3 regions of the Sporosarcina contaminans genome follow, and region 2 is predicted to be linked to each of the others. Evidence: predicted binding sites of a transcription regulator. Region 2 holds the regulator's gene; each other region holds the start of a gene.
What was found. The regulator LexA, encoded in region 2, represses DNA repair genes until DNA is damaged. The targets are predictions, from matches to a motif close to CGAACATATGTTCG.

Region 1: ACFQ38_RS04265 (YolD-like family protein) is a predicted target of LexA. The motif match lies at 3,219-3,232, and genes of this name have one in related genera.
Region 3: uvrB (excinuclease ABC subunit UvrB) is a predicted target of LexA. The motif match lies at 2,095-2,108, and genes of this name have one in related genera.

The regions. Positions count from the first base shown of each region.
Region 1 covers NZ_JBHTLT010000020.1:39,175-46,790, reverse strand. The annotation lists gene ACFQ38_RS04280 (YunC family protein) at 1-129, shown strand, start outside; gene ACFQ38_RS04275 (hypothetical protein) at 184-366, opposite strand; gene ACFQ38_RS04270 (Y-family DNA polymerase) at 1,527-2,831, opposite strand; gene ACFQ38_RS04265 (YolD-like family protein) at 2,848-3,186, opposite strand; gene ACFQ38_RS04260 (helix-turn-helix domain-containing protein) at 3,633-3,815, shown strand; gene ACFQ38_RS04255 (cupin domain-containing protein) at 3,870-4,202, shown strand; gene ACFQ38_RS04250 (hypothetical protein) at 4,218-4,445, opposite strand; gene ACFQ38_RS04245 (hypothetical protein) at 4,849-5,298, shown strand; gene ACFQ38_RS04240 (hypothetical protein) at 5,392-5,745, shown strand; partial or broken gene ACFQ38_RS04235 (DinB/UmuC family translesion DNA polymerase) at 6,084-7,008, shown strand; gene ACFQ38_RS04230 (hypothetical protein) at 7,031-7,207, opposite strand; gene ACFQ38_RS04225 (YolD-like family protein) at 7,267-7,602, shown strand.
Region 2 covers NZ_JBHTLT010000016.1:209,762-217,377, reverse strand. The annotation lists gene tkt (transketolase) at 1-1,804, opposite strand, end outside; gene ACFQ38_RS03695 (DUF896 domain-containing protein) at 1,924-2,157, opposite strand; gene ACFQ38_RS03690 (YneB family resolvase-like protein) at 2,351-3,001, opposite strand; gene yneA (cell division suppressor protein YneA) at 2,998-3,306, opposite strand; gene lexA (transcriptional repressor LexA) at 3,505-4,125, shown strand; gene ACFQ38_RS03675 (dihydrofolate reductase family protein) at 4,313-4,846, shown strand; gene ACFQ38_RS03670 (methionine gamma-lyase family protein) at 4,927-6,189, opposite strand; gene ACFQ38_RS03665 (trimeric intracellular cation channel family protein) at 6,333-6,929, shown strand; gene hfq (RNA chaperone Hfq) at 6,979-7,203, opposite strand; gene miaA (tRNA (adenosine(37)-N6)-dimethylallyltransferase MiaA) at 7,243-7,616, opposite strand, start outside.
Region 3 covers NZ_JBHTLT010000129.1:16,687-24,302, forward strand. The annotation lists gene ACFQ38_RS16800 (ABC transporter ATP-binding protein) at 1-407, shown strand, start outside; gene ACFQ38_RS16805 (ABC transporter permease) at 391-1,605, shown strand; gene ACFQ38_RS16810 (IDEAL domain-containing protein) at 1,703-1,936, shown strand; gene uvrB (excinuclease ABC subunit UvrB) at 2,308-4,290, shown strand; gene uvrA (excinuclease ABC subunit UvrA) at 4,296-7,160, shown strand; gene ACFQ38_RS16825 (DUF4097 family beta strand repeat-containing protein) at 7,296-7,616, shown strand, end outside.

The DNA.
Region 1 (7,616 bases), on a different contig from region 2:
CGGGCGGTCGGCGTCAAAACGATTGACCAATTGTTGAAAGCGCCTTTGGAGTCCGTCACGTACGAAGCGGAGCAGTGCGGAATTCAAGTGGGGATGACCGGGGAAGAAGCGCTTTTAAAAATGGTGTAAGGCAATATTTGTAAAAGAACCCGTGTCGCTTTTCTGCGACACGGGTTCTTTTTGTTATTTACGGTTGTTTCTGTTACGGTTCGTATTGTCGTTGCGGTTATTGTCTCTATTCGGGATGTCCTCGAAGAAATCATCCGCAAACTCGATGTTATTCGGGTTCTGGTCTTTATTGCGTTCGTTGTTGCGCTCGTTGTTGTCCCGATTGCGTTGATTTTCCCTGTTTTGACGTTCTGTCACGTTCAACACTCCTTCGTTTTATCGTTAAATGAAATATAATTTCACTTACATGATGTATGATGTCCGATTCCGAAAAATATATAACCTTTTTTCATGTAATTGACTGGACGCCATTCTCCTAATTTCCAATATAAAACATTGTATATGAGCAGAAGTTCCGCATATACTATAAGGAAACGTATGTTCTTTTTAGGAGGAGGCCAATGTTAATAATGTCTTTTACGATTCAAATATCAACTACGAGATGCTTCCCGAACGTTATCGCTCGTCGGTCGAGAAAAGAGATACGATAAAAAATAAGTAAGATAAAGTCATAATATGCCTAATTTGTTTAAGTTTGTCTTCAAACAGTCGGGCACGATTGTTGAATAAGCTTCACTTTTCTTCTTCAACTCCCATGAAAATTAAAAAATGATCAATATCTACAAAATTGCATAACAAAAGAGACTCAGAAAAAGTTTTTTTAACAAAATGCTGAGCCTTCAGAATGAATATATTAAGTAAAAAGTTAAATTAGGAACCAACTCAATTCTTCTTAGAATAAAGGCAGGCTGGTGCAATAACCAGAGTAAGACTAATATCTCATGAGTGCTAGTCGTATAGAGTGCGACAGTCTGTGCTGCACCGTGGTCGTTGGAGTCAGACTAACAGATGGGCTCAATAGCACCATAGTTGATCGACCTTCTTCGCCAGCCATCTATACCCGTTCTGAAACAATTTTCATCCTCTGTGGTGCAGCGTTTTTTGCTGCATGGATGGCTAACGGGTGCTTAGTTGAAAATCGTTAAGCTGCTAATATGGCACTATTTTTTCATCTACAAAAGGGGCAGTGGAGTTGTATTGTAGGCACTTATCTATTGAGGTGAGTGCTTTTCGTTTGCCTTAAAATAATAAGGCTGTGATGATGTGAAGTACAGAAATGGGATGAACTTCAGAATAGTGGAACCAACATTCAAACGTTGGATGGAAGGAGTATAACAAAGTGATTTAGGAAGCAATAGCTTTATAGATGCCGCAGGAACATGGGGATAATAAACAATAATTATTTAGGCAAGCTTCAAACAATACCCATTTGAGTTGAAGTGCATTGTTTAACGCTTGCCTATGTAAATGGCTGTTTACTGTATCATGAAAAATTTATCAATAGCGAATACAACGTATTATGAATGCTCATTAGCTTGATGTCCTCCCACTAATCTTGATCTTTCCACAGTAGTACCGGCAGAGGTGAGAGAGCATGCGCGTACAAGAGAAGCAGAACCATGCTTTTCTCGAATTGCATCCATGACAAAACCTAGTTTTTTCTTACGGAAGCCATTAGGATCAAATAGTGACATTTGAAATGTGTCTGTATCTTTAGAAAGATTTGTTAGACGAACGCTTATATACCTGATTGGGTAGTTTTCAATAAAACGTTGATAAATTGTTAAAGCTATATTATACATCTTCAAGGTTTCATTGAACGGCTCCTGAACAGTCATTGAGCGATTGAACCCATCAACGGCTACATCACGGCTATAGTTTACAGTGATAGATACCGTTTTGCCTACAAACTTGTGTAATCGAACTTGTCGCATGGTTTCTTCGCAAAGTTCTAAAAGAATTGTCTTAGCTTCCACAATGGTATAGTCCCTTAAAAGCGTTTGACCGCGACCATATCCCTTTGTTTTGGAGAGTTTGCCCATATTAGAGCCAACAGAGTTGTAAGGAATGAATAATCCATTAAAGACGCTAGTATCTATACCCCAAGAATGTAAAAACCACTCACGACCTATGATGCCAAAACGTTTCTCCAATTTTCCGACAGGGTAATGAGCTATTTCATATAAGCTTTTAATTCCCAGTCTGGCCAGGTTTTCTTTTGTTCGATTCCCAATGCCCCACACATCAGCCAGATTCTCGATCGTCCATAGTTTATTCGGTACATCGGAATATCGAATTTCCGCTATACCAGAGGGTTCTTTCTTCGCATATATATCTAAGGCCACTTTAGCTAAAAAAGGATTGTCGCCCAGGCCCCAGGCCGAGGGAAGACCGAAGCTATTGAAAATGGCTTGTTTTATGTCAGTTATAGCTTCGTAAGGGGTGTATAAAGAGGAGCAACTAGTGAGGTCGATAAATTGTTCGTCAATTGAATAAACAAATATATCATCAATTGGCACATACTGATTAAGCAGTCGTGTAATATTCACCGACACATCGATATATAATTGCATATTTGGGGAAACTACATATTTACGAAATTCTTCAGGGATATCATACAGACGACTCCCTGTTTTGATACCCATTTCCTTAAACTTCTTGGTGGCAGCAAGGATGACAGAACCGTTACGTTGTGTATTACCGGCAACGGCTAAATAATCGGTTAAGGGATTTAAATTTCTTCTGACACACTCAATTGAAGCATAAAAACTCTTCATATCAACGATAGCAATGTCTCGAGCGGGAAATTGTGAGTAGTCCATATTAATTTCCTCCCAACTATTCCTTAGTGATTTTTATGATTTTGTGGAAAGCTATAAAGTGGTTTATGTTGTGAAAATCCCTTATACGATATTGTTTACCAATCATATCGATAAAACTGATATATCCTTTAAGTTTTATGAGCTCGCCATCTTCAAAAAATATAAAGTGAAGTGGAGTATTATATTCCATTGCATCTCGTACAAGGACATCAAGTTCAGATAATTGTTGTTCATCTAAAATGGGCTTTTGAACTTTATATACCTCTTGGTAAAAATCCTTTAACTTTTTTATATGCTCAGGCAATAGCATTGCACTTTGCCATTTTATAATCCCTCTATCACGAATAGGATGCATAAAAACCACCTTTCTTGTTCCTTTATGATATGCGAACTTCTGTTCTATAGTCAAGGAGTATTAAATATGTAAAGTATGGAAATCACCATCCTATTTTTTTGCAATGGCTTGGGAATTTTGGGGAGGAATCCGAAAAGAAATTTAGACCATGGCTGATCCAACACCACTTATAAAGCAGGAATCACCAGAGGGTTTTGAAAAAGTATTTATGAAAAAGAATTTAATAATCATAAGCCGTTAAATCAGAGGCATTTGTTAGGAATTTCGAATTCGTAACAGGTAGCCCTACAGTAAAAATCGTTTCGAAAGGCATATTTTAATAGATACAACTATCGGTTTTGCATATTATAATATATAATTTGGTTTGTTCATTATTATTTTATCCACTATAATACGTAAAACACTGATAATTATTTTACCTATGACAATGCAAAGGGTGGTTTTAAATGAATTTAGAAACTGATGATCCAAAACAAATTGTTTTACAAGTTGGGGCTGTACTAAAAAAACTACGTAAAGAAAAGCGTTTAAGTCTCGAAGATTTATCGGAATTATCGGGTGTAAGTAAGCTAACGTTAGGAAATATAGAACGCGGAGAAACAAATCCAACAGTAGCGATGTTATGGTAAATCTCAAAAAGCTTATCCATACCACTCATGGCATTCTTCTCAACTGAAAGTAATGTGAATCTGTCGCGGGCCGGTGAAGGGTTAAGAATTGTTGGAGACGAAAATAACTGGGCAATTGAGCCGATTTTTCAAAATACAAATAATGATACGGAAATGTACCGTGCTTATTTACAGCCTAATAGCACCTACCATCCGGAAAAGCATCATCATAATACAACTGAAATTGCAACTGTCATGTCTGGCACAATTACCATTAATGTTAATGGTGAGGCATATATTTTGAGTCAATATGATACAATCAGCTTCTCTACCGACGGTACGCATTCATATGCCAATCATACCAACGATGTTGTTGTTCTTCATATCATATTGAAATACGGAATCTAATGTTTTTCCCATAGCTTATCCTGATACAAAGAATGCCCCAATTGAGGATAGACAAACCCCATAAAGCATACCGAATCCAAAGCTGTGAACCAAATCCAATGTTTTTTCCAAGTTGCCGGTTAGGGCATACTTTTTGATGATAAATTTTTCTAAGGTGTCGGCTTCATATGATTCAACTAAATCAACATATTGCTGCAGTCGGTCAATTTCTTCTCTAGCTCTATCAACTGTCATATATCTCATATTTAACACCCCCTCGTTATTATATTGAGCCCTTGTAACTACCTATTTAATTATACTGAATCAACAAAAAACTACAAATACTTCTTGAGTCTATTCCTATATAACAAAACTTTAGCTACAAATATTGGAGGAGCGGTTTTTCTATAAAAAAAGAACGAAGAGTGAATGTGTTTTTTGGGTTTATCTTTCATGATAATAATTATTGAAAAATTACTTTTATTTAAGGAATTATCCCAACTTAGAATGCTAATGCATCAAGTTTTCAAGATATTGTTTAGTTAAAACACTTGGTAACTGGACTATTTACCCAATGAATTTTCTCAATATGCCTTTTCGTGGAATATATTTACAATTCAAATTCCATGTCGTATGGTGTATATATTACAGAAAAGGAGTGATTAGAATGAGAAAAACATTTGTAACAATTCTTAGTCTATTAATGCTGCTAGTTATGTCGCCTTCCGTTTTGGCAAACGAAATTCAATCTCAAACCGTGAATACCAATGAGAATTTGAATGTTTTAATACCAGACGAAGATTTTGAAGCAATGAATGCTAAGTTAATCGAAACTATACAGCTAGAATGGGGTGGAATCAAAGGAAAAGCGGCTTTTGTTAAGACCACAAATACAGGTATAAGCATATATTCAAACAGAGGTGGACTTAACAATGCTTTAAAGGACATAAACAGCATTAGCGGAGGAACAACTATTAGAACAACGAATAGTAAGGGAGAAGTAATATATTTAAAAACAACTCCCGCTGGTACCTTTAATATACATCGTAGTACTGACGACCTTTTAAGACCATGGACTTTAGAGTTTGGAAAAGACAAAATAAGGTACTATGATTAATAATAAAGTTGGGAGTTGAATTTCATAGATAAGAGGGTTTTACATGCATGGGATCTATGCCCAGGTACTATTGATGGTATGGATTTCTATGATATGAATTTACAAAAAGGATTGACATTAAGATTTTCTAATTTATCAGGAAAAATATATGAAGTTATTTATGATCAATATATAAATGGTTCATATATATGGTCTATGCGTTTGGTCGCAGAACGAGATAGACAAGACTTACTAGATCTTGTAAGGGAGGCACAAAATAAACACCAGACAGACAATTATACTAGTTTTTACAAAATGGAGAGTTCTGATTTCCTTGAATGGTATGATGGCATAGCGATGCTGGGAAGCGAACATGTCCCCAATGTTGAACATCACGTCTATATAACATCTGAATATGTGATTGAAGTATTAAGTGAGTATGAACCGAAAGTGAATATCATTGGGTAATCGGATTGAACGCTGCGGAACCCTTTATCTTTAATGGTTATCGCCTGCTGGCAAAAGGCTATGGAATGAAAAAATTCCATAGCCTTTTATAATTTGCAATTTTATTCTCGGTTATCGACAGTTACGCTATCTTAACGCTCTTCCGTTATAAATGTCGGTAGAATTGTCCGTGTGTTCGATGTCCCTAAGATCGGCTATAGGTTATATATTTTCCATGAGTTCTAAAATACTTTTTCTTTCAGTAGTGTTCTCTGGAGCACAACAACTGCCCAATCGAGTTCAAAAATCCGAAAAACGCTCTTTAGAATACAAATAATATACAACTACTTGACAACAGAATTGATGAAAGCTTTGTCGATCTGGGCGGTACTGAGCAATTATGGGGACCTGCCGAGGAAACGGCAAGAAGAATGCAGGAAGAGCTTTTTAAACAGTTTCAGTTGAGATCGGCATGCGGCATGGGGCCGAATATGCTAATGGCGAAGTTGGCGCTTGATCTTGAAGCGAAAAAAAGCGGCTTTGCTCGGTGGACATATGAAGATGTGCCGAAAAAATTGTGGCCAGTTGCCCCGTTAAGCCGTATGTGGGGAATCGGCAGCAAAGTGGAACGCAGGCTTAATAATATGGGCATTTTTTCAGTCGGTGACTTAGCTTCATGCGTCACTTGAGCAGTTAGAGAAAAAATTTGGCATTATGGGCAATCAATTATATTACCATGCGCATGGCATTGATTTGTCTGATGTCGGCATCCCTCCGATTGTCGAAGGGCAAGTAAGCTATGGTAAAGGACAAATTCTTTATAGAGATTACACCAAACCGGAAGATGTTTTCGCTGTCCTGCTTGAAATGTGTGAAGACGTTGCCATGAGAGCAAGAGAGGCAGGCAAAGCAGGAAGGACGGTCCATTTGTCCATCGGCTATTCGAAGCATTCGTTGGGAGGAGGCTTTGGACGTTCACGCTCCCTGCATGCAGCAACAAATGACACGATGGTTATTTTTCGATTATGCAAGGAGCTGTTCAATGAATTCCATGACGGACGTCCGGTGCGGCGTATTGCGATTAGCTTATCCAATTTGGAAAATGAATATGCTATGCAGCTCAGCCTATTTGAAGAAGACAAATGGAGAAAGCGCCAATTGGGAGAGGCGATGGATGGCTTACGCAGAAAATACGGCACTGCCGCTGTTTTGCGAGCAGTATCCTATACGGATGCAGGAACTGCCGTCCATCGTTCTAAATTGATTGGCGGGCATTATAAATAATTTGTTCTCATGAATGAAGAGCTTATTTCCGTTCGCACAATTCGCTTTTTAATTCGGCGATTTCAGCCTCCACCTCTTCTACCTTTTTCATAAGCATTGAAGAATCAATCGTGCTCCGGACGATGAAGCGGAGGATGAAAGCGCCGATGATAAGCGCGAATAGGATGGTTAGGATGAAGACGGTTGTGTCGATCGGCATATAAACACCTCGTTTTCTATATCATTCTACAAATTAAAATTAGAAAGGAAGTCGATCATATGATTCGCGATCGCGGGCGGATAAAATGGACGGCGATGATGCTGCCAGAACATGTGCAGCAACTGCGGCAGCTGCAGCAGGAGCAGGAAAATGAAGTGAATAAGGCAGAGCCGGATGAGCAGCAGTTAGAAGAATGGAATTATGAAATAGCTACAGCGATAGAGCGGCATTTGTCGGTGATTGTACATTACTGGATAGGAAACGATACGGTGGAGGCAAAGGGATTTATTCGAAAAATCGATCAAGTGGAGAATATTCTTTTTATCAGTGAAACGGAAGGTGAAGTTCATCGCATCCCATTTACTGAATTGAAAAGTATTTCAGTTTCCGAATGATTTAAGAATCGTAC
Region 2 (7,616 bases):
CGGACTCTTTGTACTGGTCATCTTGTTTATCGAATAAGTCCCAAGATGGCATAGAGACGACTGCAACGTCTATTCCTTCCGATAGAAGTTGCTTTTGTGCATCAACGGCTAAATTCACTTCTGAACCTGTCGCGATTAAAATCGCCTCAGCAACTTCACCTTTAGCTGGAGAAACAGTATAGGCGCCTTTACGAACTCCCTCTTTAGCTAATTCGCCTGTTGTCGGCAAGACTTGTAAGTTTTGGCGTGAAAGCACCAATACAGTCGGCCTATCTTTCGATTGAACAGCAATTTCCCAAGCGGCAGATGTCTCATTGCCATCCGCTGGTCTTATGACTGTCAACATAGGCATTGCACGCAATGAAGATAAATGCTCAATTGGCTCGTGAGTCGGTCCATCTTCGCCAACAGCAATGCTATCATGCGTAAATACATACGTCACTGGAAGTTCCATCAAAGCAGATAGTCTGATTGCAGGTCGGACGTAATCGCTGAACACGAAGAACGTACCGCCGAAAACATTCAATCCACCGTGGAGTGCCATACCGTTCAACGCTGTCCCCATTGCAAATTCACGAACACCGAACCATATATTGCGGCCTTCAGGGTTACCTGGAAGGAAATCTCCAGCACCTTTAATTGTCGTTTTGTTTGAGCCCGCTAAGTCAGCACTTCCTCCAAAAAGCGATGGAACCGTTTTGGCGATCGCATTGATTGCATCTCCTGAAGCGGAGCGCGTAGCAATCGATGCACCAGCTTCATACGTCGGCAGATTTGACAAGTTTTCAGTAAGTTCGTTATTGATGGCTGCATTGAGCTGTGAAAATAGTTCAGGATGCGCTTCTGCGTATCGGTCAAATAGGTCATTCCATTCCTTCTCCGATTTGACACCTAACTCCTCAATCGATTTCTTGAACGTGCTGTATACGTCTTCCGGCACGTGGAAATCCTCTTCGAAAGTCCATTTGTAATATTCTTTCGTCAATTTCATTTCATCTTCGCCAAGCGGCATACCGTGAGCATCCGCTTTGCCGGATCTGTTCGGAGATCCATAGCCGATGACAGTTTTCACTTCGATAATCGTTGGGCCGCCTTCATTAGTTTTGGCTTCATCGATTGCTTTCGAAATTTGGCCAACATTATTTCCATCTTCTACGCGAATATAATTCCAGCCGTAAGACTCAAAACGTTTTTGAATATTTTCTGTGAAAGCCATATTCAAATCGCCATCAAGAGAAATATCATTGCTGTCATATAGGACGATCAACTTATTCAACTGTAGATGGCCAGCTAAAGAAATTGCTTCGGCTGCTACGCCTTCCATTAAATCGCCGTCTCCACAAAGCGCATAAGTGTAATGGTCGATCACAGGGAAATCCGGACGATTGTATGTTGCAGACAAATGTTTTTCTGCCATAGCCATTCCTACAGCCATGCCAATTCCTTGTCCTAATGGGCCAGTTGTTGCTTCAACGCCGACCGTATAGCCATACTCCGGATGTCCGGGTGTTTTAGAACCCCATTGTCTGAAGTTCTTGATTTCTTCCATTGGCAGGTCATAGCCGCTCAAGTGAAGCAAGCTGTATAGCAACATGGATCCATGTCCAGCAGAAAGAACAAATCTGTCCCGATTGAACCATTTCGGGTTGGATGGGTTATGGTGCATATGTTTTGTCCACAGCGTATACGCCATCGGAGCTGCACCCATCGGCAATCCAGGGTGACCTGAATTTGCTTTTTCAATTGCATCGATCGATAATGTTCGAATCGTATTAATCGCTAACTGTTCAATTTGTTCCGTCATTCTGAACATCCTTTCCCGTAACTTTCTCTAATAGTGAATAAATCGTATCCTATAATAGTGTAGTCAATATAGACAAGAATTACAATCCGCATCTCGGATATCATAAATGTCCCGCTCAATCAATTCAAATATTTTTTATTCTTTGCCTCTTTAACTTTTTGAGGTGTAACATCATTTCCTTGTGGGTCAAGCACTTTAACATTCTCAATTGTATTTCTCATAGAGGAACGGAATGATTCCAAATATTCTTTTCGTAATTTTGTTTGCTCTTTTGCTTCTTCGATTGACAATCCTATCGTTTTAGACTTTTTGGAAAGCTCATTGATACGGTTGATTTTATCTTGCGATAGCATAGTATTCCTCCAATTGTAATAAAACTTCATTTTTAGAACAAAAATTGCACAACAATTGCATTCAATTGTAGAATGCGAAGAGTTCTGTATATAACACATTGCTTACTTCCAAGAGCACTATCTGATGGAAAAACGCTTTTACACTGAAACTCTACTATAGAAGGTATACAAAAAGAGCAGGAAGTGCAACCATTCAGCCTTCCTGCTCCATTTCATATTCTTTATAACGTCTATGTACAGTCGCTTTACTTATATGATGACCTAAACCTTTTAAAACGCTTGTAATTTCTTCATATGTGAGCCCTTTTTTACGCAATGAAACAATTTCTTCGATTGGCACTTCTATTCTTTCTCTTCCATCCATATTACCTTTGTTTTTTAAATTGTTTTCAGGTCTATAGCCTTCGCGCACTGCCCGTTTCATTCCTCTTCTAATTTTCGCGTTATGCAGTTTACGCTGATATTCCTCAACGATCGCCAATATTTCCAACAGCATTGTATCCATTTCGTTTAAAGCAATATTGCCGCTATCATGATTGGTAATAATCGATATGTTCGTTTTCGATAGCAAATGCAAAATGGCCACTCTCGCGTTCCCTCTACCTAATCTTGTTTCATCTTGTATTAAAACTGCGTCAATATTTTCAGTTTTGATGTAATCGAGCAGATCAAGTAATCCTTCTCGCTCAATATCATAACCGCTATGCTTGTCAGAAAATGTTTTCAAATGATGATACCCTAACTTCTGAGCAAGCGCTATAAGCTCTTCTTCCTGCCTTCTTAACGAAGGTTCCTGCGTGTTTTTTTCTGTACTGACTCTACAGTAAATGACACAATTTTTCATCGTTCCTCACCCGCCAATACTATAGCATTGGCATCGTAATTTGCATAGACTGGCAGCTTGAGCGTTTCTCCTGATTTAATCGTTGTTGAACTTAAATCGTTCATGTCTATTACTTTTCGTATCCATTGACGAGGCTCTTCATGTTCGGAAAAATGTTCGGCAAGCCCCCATAACGTATCCCCTTCGGAAATTGTAATTTCTACGAAGTCATTCGGTTGTGAATGCTTCATAACCCAAAAGAGAGTAAATGTAGAGCAGAGCAACATCATGAACAATATGTATCCGTATTTTTGTATGAACTTCATAAAAACCCCTCCAAGAATGTCTGTTCGGAATATTTGTTCCCATTATAGAACAGGCATTCCTATAAGTCAACAGTTTTTCTCGAACCTCTGTTTGCAAACCACTCGAACACCTGTTATACTCTTTTTAAGGAATAATCACGAATGTGGTTAAGAAACCACAAACTTCCTAAGACAACTTTTAATCGAGGGGTGAGAAAGATGAAAAAAATATCGAAAAGACAACAAGATATATTGACATTCATAAAAGAAGAAGTAAGGCAAAAAGGGTATCCCCCGTCCGTCCGTGAAATAGGAGAAGCAGTAGGACTAGCTTCAAGCTCTACAGTCCATGGACATTTAGCTCGCTTGGAAAGTAAAGGGTATATTCGTAGAGACCCTACAAAACCAAGAGCAATAGAAGTGTTAGACCCTGAAGGTCATGATGCACTCAAAGCGGGAGTTCTGCACGTTCCGCTTGTAGGGAAAGTAACCGCCGGCCTTCCAATCACTGCAATTGAAAATATCGAAGAGTATTTCCCGCTACCAGAAACTTACGGAACTTCTGATGACCACCTTTTCATGCTTGAAATAATGGGAGAAAGTATGATTGATGCAGGTATTTTGAACGGAGATTACGTCATCGTCAAACAACAACATACTGCCAATAATGGGGAGATTGTCGTTGCAATGACTGAAGAGGATGAAGCGACAGTAAAGCGATTCTTTAAAGAAAAAAACTATTTTAGATTGCAACCTGAAAACGAATCTATGGAACCAATTATCGTAGACAACGTTTCCATCTTAGGAAAAGTTGTTGGCGTATACCGACATATTCATTAATGTCTAGCTGCTTTCAACTGAACTTATCCATACATCTAAAGGGAGTGACACACGATTTCGTGACACTCCCTTTTGTTTAGAATTTTTCAAGAAAAATATTCGAATCTTGTCTGAAAACCTTTTAAAGTTCTTATTTATCAATCAAAGCCTAAGAGAACATTCTAAAAAAAGAGTAAAGGAGAATTTAATGAGTAAAAATCGAAATGTTGTATTATTTATTGCTTCAAGTTTGGATGGATATATTGCTACTGAGGATGAGTCTCTAGAGTGGCTTTTTAATGTCGAAGGTGAAGGTGATAATGGAATTTCAGAATTTTACGACACTGTGGATACCATTTTAATGGGGAAAAGAACATATGATTGGATAATAAAGGAAAATCCAGGGGAGTTTCCATATAAGAACAAAGAATGCTACGTATTTTCAAGATCTATAATAGAAAATACGGAAGATGTAAAATTTGTAAATGGTAATATAAATCGTTTTGTCAACAAACTAAAAAGCCAAGAGGGAAAAAACATTTGGATTGTTGGTGGCGGAGAATTGTTGCTTTCCTTTATAGAGGAAATGTTAGTTGATGAAATGATTATAACAGTTGCCCCAACGATACTTGGCAAAGGAATTCCCCTATTCAGAGAAGGAAATCAACAATTAAATCTCTCTTTAAAAGGAATGCGGAGATTCAATCAATTTGCTGAACTCCGGTACAAAGTAATCAAATAAGGGCGCTTTAAAAAAAGAGAAACCTCGTAGTTGAGTGTTTCTCTTTTTAACGCGAGTTAAAGCTTTAATAATTAATAATATTATTTCACCATTTGAGATTTCAATAGTTGTTCCATAGAAGACATAACTGCCGCTTTTACGTGTTCATATGTCAAACCGCCTTGCACATATGCAGTATAAGGTGGTCGGATCGGTCCGTCTGCTGTCAATTCGATACTCGATCCTTGTATGAATGTTCCAGCAGCCATGATTACATCATCGGAATAGCCAGGCATATAGGATGGTTCAGGTGCATAATGCGCATTGATCGGAGAGTTTTCTTGAATCGTCTGGCAAAACGCTATCATCTGTTCAGCATTGCTGAAATTGACAGATTGAATCAAATCGGTGCGGAGATCTGCATAGTGCGGTGTCGTATTGAAGCCATAGCTTTCCAGTAAAGCAGCTGTAAATACTGCACCTTTCACCGACTGACTTACGACATGAGGAGCTAAGAAAAACCCTTGATACATTTCAAGAAGCGTATCCAATGAAGCCCCCGCTTCCGAACCAATTCCCGGAGATGTCAATCGATATGCACACTTCTGAATCAAATCCGAACGCCCTGCGATATAACCTCCCGTACGTACTAACCCGCCGCCAGGATTCTTAATAAGAGATCCGGCCATAATATCAGCACCTACTTCTATCGGCTCTTTTGTTTCCACAAATTCACCATAGCAATTGTCCACAAAAACGATTAGATCCTCATTGATCTCTTTAATGAACCTTACCATTTCCTCAATTTCTTCCACATGGAAAGAAGGTCGATCCGAGTACCCTTTCGATCGTTGAATGCCGATCATTTTAGTACGTTGATTCACATGTTTTGAAACTTCTTCAAAATTGACAGAACCATCCTCCTTCAAATCAATATGTTTATACGTAATGCCATAATCATGCAATGATCCTGTATCCTCACCGTTTCCTGTAACGATCGCTTCTAAAGTGTCGTATGGCTTACCTGTAATATATAGCAGCTCATCTCCTGGACGCAATAACCCAAAAAGACTTAACGAAATGGCATGCGTCCCTGAAATAATTTGGTTCCTAACTAAACATGCTTCCGCTCCGAACACGTCAGCATATACTTGTTCTAAGACATCCCTACCGCTATCATCATACCCATATCCTGTTGATCCTGTGAGATGAAAATCACTCACCTTATTTTTCCGGAAAGCGGATAATACCTTTCTCTGATTATAAAATGCAATCTCTTCGATACGCTTAAAATAGGGAGCAATTTTTTCTTCTACTTCCGAAGCCCGTAATGTCAGTTGCTCGCTATATTGAAATAGTTTCATCCGTAATTCCTCTTTCTTTTTATAGTCACCCTATTATCTTATCATAATAAATGGCGTTTGAAGCTCACAAAACAAAGAAGAGACTAACGTATTCGCCATTCATTTGCTACAATAATAGATGCTCTCAGAAAGGAGGCAGTTGTTTGGCTTGGGAAGTTTTTAGTTTCATCGGAACAGCAGCCTTTGCAATATCGGGCGCCCTCATAGCACTTGAAGAACAATATGATTTATTTGGCGTATATATTTTAGGGATGGTGACAGCGTTTGGCGGCGGTGCAATACGGAATGTCTTAATTGGCGCCCCCGTCTCTGTACTATGGGATCAAAATTTCCTATTTATTGTGGCGACCATTTCAATCCTTATCATTTTCTTTTTTTCGAAAATGCTATTAACTCATTGGAACAGATGGGGGACATATTTTGACGCTGTTGGGCTTGCAGCATTTGCAATTCAAGGTGCAATGTTAGCAGTCAAATATGAAAAATCATTGTTTGCTATTATGGTTGCAGCAGTATTGACAGGTGCTGGCGGCGGTGTCGTTAGAGATGTGTTAGCTGGTAGAAAACCGCTAATTTTCCAAAAGGATATTTATGCAGTATGGGCTGCAGTGGCCGGGCTTCTCGTCGGTCTCGGTTTACATAAGATAGATATCGCCTTATATATATTATTGATCGTAACAACAATGTTACGAATGCTTTCCTATCGTTTCCATTGGCGATTACCACAAGGGCCAAAATAATAAAGGCCGTATCAAGTCTCATAAAAGACTTGAATGCGGCCTTTCCTCATTACGCCTCGTCCTTCAACGTGACAGGTTTTGCTGGTACATACGTTGAAATCGCATGCTTATAAATCAATTGCTGCTTGCCATCCGACTCTAACAGGACGGTATAATTGTCATACGACTTAATGAGCCCTTTCAATTGGAATCCATTCAATAAAAAAACTGTAACAAACGTATTGTTCTTTCTTAATGAATTCAAAAAAACTTCTTGCATGTTTCCTTGTGCCATACACCCCATCCTCCTGTAGCTTCTATATTCTTTTGCTCTTTATCTATTATTCGAGATGTTCTGATCAAAATCCTTCAATATTGATAAAATTCCATTAATAATTATTTCACGATCTGTCAATGCATCAAACCAATGCACATCCAATTTATTTCGAAAATAGGTCATTTGCCTTTTTGCATAATTGCGGGTATTCTTTTTAATCAACGCCACTGCCTCATCAATTGTTAAAGTTCCTTCAAAATATTGATGAAGCTCCTTATAGCCAATTGCTTTGACAGATTGCACATTCCGGACACCGGCATCCCATAAACCCTTCGCTTCCTCCAATAAACCTTTTTCCATCATCGCATCGACCCGGCGATCAATTCTTTCATAAAGAAGTGCCCTCTCCAAATCAAGACCTACGATAAAGT
Region 3 (7,616 bases), on a different contig from region 2:
CGGAATCATTGCTGAAAGAATTTATGATGGAGAAAAGGCTGAATTGGTTTCCTGCGCATTTTTCAAAAGGGATGCGCCAGAAGGTTATGATTATGTGTGCATTTTTAGTGGAGCCTTCGCTGTACATAATCGACGAACCATTTGTCGGCTTAGACCCGATTGGAATTCGTTCACTATTAGATCAAATTTCAGAGCGGAAAGCTGCAGGAGCTTCCATTTTAATGTCTACACACGTATTATCGACTGCTGAAAAGCATTGTGACAGGATCATTTTCTTGCATGAAGGGAAAGTGCGTGCGCAAGGGACAATGGATGATTTGCGAGCGGCCTTCGGCAAGCCGGGCGCTTCATTAGATGAAATTTACATTGCGATGACAGAGGTTCAAAATCATGAAAAATTTGCGTGAGTTATGGGGGAAACGGCTAGCCCATTATATGAATGAACTGCAAAAGTATATGAAATTCATCTTTACCGGGCATTTAGCAGTTGTCTTACTATTTGCGATCGGAGCTGCTGGATATGCCTATAGCGAATGGTTAAAAGACGTACCTGCCGGTTTCCCATCTGCGATCCTAACAGCAGTTGTCATCGGAGCGGCGCTTACATTTAGTGCACCTGTCACATTATTGCAGCCGCCCGATAGCGTGTTTTTCCTGCCGCTTGAAACGAAATTAGATCGTTATATGAATCGCGCTTTGCGTTACACATTCTTTTCTCAGTTGCCGCTTCCGTTAATTTTGTTCATCGTAGCGATGCCTTTGCTGTCAGCGACTGGCCTCGGTGAGAGCAATATGTATTTATTGTTAACAGGTATCATACTATTGCTTGTGAAATGGCTGTATGTGCACACTGAATTTTATTTTCGATATGCGAATGAAGGAAATGGTGTTTTATTCGATCGGATCGTTCGGTTCGTATTGGCAGCATCCTTGCTGTACGTTGTCATTGAAGGACATGTATTTTTCATCCCGGTAATCGGTCTTGTAATGGCTATATATGATGTAATTTTTAAAATGAAAAGTGCAAAGGTGCCTTTCCCATATCGTCATTTCATTTCACTGGAACAAAATCGCATGATGCGTTTTTACAGATTCGCGAATTATTTTACGGATGTACCGCATTTAATGGGCTCGGTTAGCAGAAGAAGCTATTTGAATTTCGTTTTACGTCCTGCTATTTTTGGAAAAACGAAACCACAGCAATTTTTACTTCGGAGAACGCTTTTGCGTACAGATGACACGTTTTGGCTATGGGTACGGCTTACGTTATTATCCATTGTAGGCATTATACTCATTCCGTTTCCGATCGTGATTACAATCTTTGTAGGAGCGCTCTCTTTTGCAACGGCGATCCAACTGCTTCATTCGCTGAAGGCAGATGATGATTTCAGAATGGATATGCTATTTCCAGAAGTAGATCAAACACGCTTTCAGGCGATTCGGAAAACAGTCAGCTCTGCGCAATGGGTACAGACAGCCGCGGTGCTGATTACAGCATTTTTCATATATGGATTCAGTTTGACGCCGTTTATTTTATCGATCGTCGTCATTGTTATATCGCAATTGACAATACGAAGGACAAATTTGCAAACCGAATACGATTGACATCCAAGATTTGAAATGAAATAGAATATTCTCAAAACCCTTGCAACATTCCTTGATCGTTATGTATAATGGAAAAAAGGCATCAGGGGTGAGGGAGATGGAAAAAAACTATTCATATGCCGAGTTCTTAAAAGCCGTTGGGAAGAACAGTTCTTCGTTGCATGCTGAAAAACTGTTAAATGAAATTTATATGGATCTATTCATTAGCCATATACATCGTGAACAAAACAGAAACCGTCTCTTGGAACTGATTGACGAATCTCTTGACCATAACGATAAAGAAGCTTTTCATCGCTTAACGGAAGAGCTGCGTTTATTAGATGAAAACTGATCAACTGAAATTGTTATGTAAGAGGAACTTCCAATTTGAAGAATAGGAATAGAGCTGCTAACAAGCCACCGATTGGCTGTTAGGAGCTCTTTTTGTATTCAAAATGGTTGAAGGGCAAGTTTTTCGGCAAATGTGTAAGTGAGAGAAAGACAAATTTTAAAACGTACGTTCGTTTATTTCTTTAGGAATATGATAGACTATGATAAAATGTAGAATAACTTCATACAGCACAGATCCCCCATTTCAAGAAGTGGCGGGATGACCGCAGGCGAAACTTGCTAATCAGCAAGGAACATTACTCTGATTCAAGTGAAGCCTTTGGATACAATGACGCCGATGTGTCATTGATTTTGAAACGGGGAGTGACATTTATGGTCGAAACATTTGATTTGCGTGCGCCGTATAAGCCATTGGGGGATCAACCATCAGCAATATCAAAATTGGTTGAAGGAGTACGCCGAAATGAAAAGCATCAAACATTGTTGGGGGCAACAGGTACAGGGAAAACGTTTACGATATCGAATGTTGTAACAGAAATAAACCGGCCGACGCTTGTTATGGCACATAATAAGACGTTGGCGGGACAATTATACAGTGAGTTCAAAGAGTTTTTTCCGAACAACGCAGTCGAATATTTTGTCAGTTTTTATGATTACTATCAACCCGAAGCATATGTGCCGCATACGGATACGTATATCGAGAAAGACGCGACGATCAATGATGAGATTGATAAGCTGCGGCACTCAGCGACGACAGCATTGTTCGAAAGAAATGATGTGTTAATCGTTGCATCAGTATCTTGCATATATGGGTTAGGTTCGCCGGAAGAATATCGGAAGCATGTAGTTTCGTTAAGAACGGGTATGGAAATCGGGCGCAACGAGTTGCTTCGAAAATTCGTTGACAATCAATATGCCCGAAACGATTTGAACTTTGTTCGGGGAACATTCCGAGTGCGTGGGGATGTGATAGAAATTTTCCCTGCTTCACAAGATGAACATTGCATCCGGATCGAATTTTTCGGTGATGAAATTGATCGCATTCGGGAAGTCGATGCGCTGACAGGAGAAATATTAGGCGAGCGCGACCATGTTGCCATCTTCCCGAACTCCCACTTCGTAACTGGCGAAGATAAAATGGTAAAGGCAATCGCGAATATTGAAACAGAGTTAGAGGAACGGTTAAAAGTGCTTCGAAGCGAGGACAAATTATTGGAAGCGCAACGTCTTGAGCAACGTACACGGTACGATCTTGAAATGATGCGCGAAATGGGATTTTGCTCGGGCATTGAAAACTATTCGAGGCATTTGACGTTAAGACCGCCTGGCGCAACGCCTTATACATTGTTGGATTATTTCCCAGACGATTTCCTAATGGTGATCGATGAAAGCCATGTTACGCTGCCGCAAGTGAGAGGAATGTACAACGGAGACCAAGCAAGGAAACAAGTTCTTGTAGACCATGGCTTCCGCTTGCCATCCGCCCTTGATAACAGGCCGCTAATGTTTGAGGAGTTCGAAAAATATATTCACAACGCCATCTATGTCTCGGCAACGCCAGGCCCTTATGAAATTGAACATACGACAGAGATGGTTGAACAAATTATCCGTCCAACGGGCTTGCTTGATCCAATCATTGAAGTGCGGCCGATCGAAGGACAGATTGATGATTTGATTGATGAGATCAATGAGCGTATAAAACGCAATGAACGGGTATTGATTACAACATTAACGAAAAAGATGTCGGAGGACTTGACCGATTACTTAAAAGAAATCGGTATAAAGGTGCAATATCTTCATTCAGAAGTGAAAACCCTTGAACGGATTGAGATTATTAGGGAACTTCGGTTAGGCACTTACGATGTGCTGATCGGAATTAACCTTTTGAGGGAAGGGCTTGATATTCCGGAAGTATCACTCGTCGCAATTTTAGATGCAGATAAAGAAGGATTCCTTCGATCCGAACGTTCTTTAATCCAAACGATCGGACGTGCAGCGCGAAACTCGGAAGGGAAAGTAATCATGTACGCTGACCGATATACCGATTCTATGACGAAGGCGATCGAAGAAACGAAACGCCGACGAGAAATTCAAGAAGCTTACAATAAAAAGCATGGCATTACTCCGACGACGATCAAAAAGGAAATTCGCGATGTGATCCGGGCAACACAAGTCGCAGAGGAAACGGTCACCTATATTGAAAAAGTGACAAAAGGAAAATCCTTGTCCAAGGAAGAGAAAGCGAAATTGCTCGCAACGCTCGATCAGGAGATGAAAGAAGCGGCAAAAGCACTCGATTTCGAAAGGGCGGCCGAATTACGCGATACGATACTAAGTTTGAAAGCTGAAGGGTGAAAACGATGAAAAATAAGGAAATCGTCATTCAAGGGGCAAGAGCCCATAATTTAAAAAATATAGATGTCACGATCCCTCGTGATCAGTTGGTCGTCATTACAGGTTTATCGGGATCCGGAAAATCTTCGCTTGCGTTCGATACAATTTACGCTGAAGGGCAAAGAAGATATGTGGAATCGCTCTCTGCCTATGCAAGGCAGTTTTTAGGACAAATGGACAAGCCGGATGTCGATGTGATCGAGGGCCTTTCACCTGCTATTTCGATTGATCAGAAGACGACGAGCCGCAACCCGCGTTCCACTGTCGGTACGGTTACGGAAATCTATGATTATTTGCGCCTTCTTTATGCGAGGGTCGGTAAACCAATTTGCCCGAAACATGGAATCGAAATTACATCACAAACGATTGAACAAATGGTCGATCGCATTTTACAGCTGCCGGAACGTTCACGGCTGCAAATTTTGGCTCCGGTCATTTCAGGCAGAAAAGGGACGCATGCCAAGCTTATTGAGGATATTAAAAAACAAGGATATGTCCGTATACGAGTCGATGGCGAAGTAATGGATTTAGACGACAACATCGAGTTGAATAAAAACAAAAAACATACGATCGAAATTGTCATTGACAGAATCGTATTGAAGGAAGGCGTCGAAACGAGACTGAGTGATTCCCTTGAGTCAGCGCTTCGATTATCAGAAGGCACCGTATTAGTGGACGTTATCGGAGAAGAGGAATTGTTATTCAGCGAACATCATGCATGTCCGTTATGCGGATTTTCCATCGGTGAATTGGAGCCGCGTATGTTTTCTTTCAATAGCCCGTTTGGAGCTTGTCCTGATTGCGATGGATTGGGAACGAAATTGGAAGTTGACCCTGAATTGGTCATTCCCGACCCTTCGTTATCACTGAAAGACGATGCCATCGCTCCTTGGATACCTACAAGCTCACAATATTACCCGGAATTGTTAAAAACAGTTGCCAAGCATTTTAAGATTCCGATGGATGTGCCAGTGAGCGAGCTATCGGACGATGATTTGAAGATATTATTGTACGGTTCGAAAGATGAAAAAATCCATTTTAAATATACGAATGAATTCGGAAATACGCGAGTGAATAATATATATTTTGAAGGTGTCTTGTCGAATGTGGAACGTCGGTTTAAAGAAACGACCTCCGATTACATCCGCGAGCAAATGGAGAAATATATGGCTCAGCGTCATTGCCCGACATGCCACGGCTATCGTTTGAAGGAAGAAGCACTTTCTGTCAAAGTTAATGATCGCCATATCGGCGAAGTGACGGCAATGTCGATTACTGAGGCGAATGAGTTTGTACACAATTTATCCCTTTCCGAAAAAGATATGAAAATAGCCGCACTTATTTTGCGCGAAATAGAAGAGCGCTTAGGTTTCTTAGTGAATGTTGGGTTGGATTATTTGACATTATCTCGTGCAGCAGGAACTTTATCCGGTGGGGAAGCGCAGCGGATTAGGCTGGCGACGCAAATCGGATCGAGACTGACTGGAGTATTATATATATTGGATGAGCCGTCCATCGGGTTGCACCAAAGAGATAATGACCGATTAATCGGTACGCTGCAAAGCATGCGAGACATCGGCAATACGCTCATCGTAGTAGAACATGACGAAGATACGATGATCGCTGCAGATTATTTAATAGACATCGGACCAGGAGCTGGCGCGGCTGGCGGTCAAATCATTTCCGCCGGGACGCCTTCAGAAGTGATGAATGATCCAGCTTCCTTAACCGGTCAGTATTTGAGCGGTAAAAAATTCATTCCACTTCCGACTGAAAGAAGGAGCGGAGATGGCAGAGTTGTTTCTATTAAAGGAGCTTCGGAAAATAATTTAAAGAATGTCAATGCAGATTTCCCTCTCGGCAAATTTATTGCAGTTACCGGTGTATCGGGGTCCGGGAAAAGTACACTCGTCAATGAAGTTCTCTACAAAGTACTATCGCAAAAACTGAACCGATCCAAACAAAAACCGGGACAATTCAAATCAGTATCCGGTTTGGAAGAATTGGAGAAAGTAATCGATATCGATCAATCGCCGATCGGCCGGACGCCGAGATCGAATCCAGCAACGTACACAGGAGTGTTTGACGATATTCGCGATGTTTTCGCGATGACGAATGAAGCGAAAGTGCGGGGCTATAAAAAAGGTCGATTTAGCTTCAACGTAAAAGGCGGTAGATGTGAAGCGTGCAGGGGCGATGGCATTATAAAAATCGAAATGCATTTCTTGCCCGACGTCTATGTGCCATGTGAGGTTTGTCATGGGAAACGATACAATAGGGAAACGTTAGAAGTGACGTATAAAGGAAAAAGCATCGCCGATGTCCTATCGATGACAGTAGAAGATGCGCTCGTTTTCTTTGAAAATATACCGAAAATCAGTAGGAAGCTCCAAACTTTAGTCGATGTCGGTCTTGGATATGTCCAGATGGGTCAACCGGCGACGACGCTATCAGGAGGAGAAGCCCAACGTGTGAAATTAGCGTCCGAGCTGCATAAACGTTCGAATGGAAAATCGTTTTATATATTAGATGAACCGACGACCGGCTTGCATGTTCATGATATTGAAAAATTGCTTGTTGTATTGCAAAGATTAGTTGATAGCGGCAATACGGTTTTAGTGATCGAGCATAATTTAGACGTCATAAAAACAGTGGATCATATTATCGATCTTGGTCCGGAAGGCGGAGATAAAGGCGGGCAAATTATTGCTGTCGGCACTCCGGAAAAAGTAGCTGAAAATGAAAATTCTTATACAGGCAACTATTTAAAGCCGATTTTGGAAAGGGATCGCCGTCGAATGCATGAAATGATTGAAGAAGCGGCAAAATAATAAGATGAAACCAAACGGGAGGATAGGACGTATATATTGATAGGTAAAGCGAATGGCGGAATGGGGATTTATTCGTTAACTGTCCCTCTAAGCCGATAGGCATTCCGTATGAAGACATTTTAGGAGGCGGAAAAATTGCAAAATGAACGGAAACGAATCTTGACCATGTTGGAGAACGGCACGATTTCAATGGAAGAAGCCTTAACCCTTTTAGAGACAATGGAAAAGAAGCAAACAGGCAATCCTTCATCCACGGCAAGTGAGCAAAGTCAATCCGAAAACGTCTATAGGAATACAGAGGGTGCAGAAGAACGGAAGAGTGATTCATCTTTTAGAGGCAATCAGGGTTCGGATGATTCTCATAATCCATCCATGGATGAATTCATCGAAGATATCCGAAAAGATTTTGTTACGGTAGGTGACCGGTTCATGCAATTCATGCAAACGGCGGTTGAC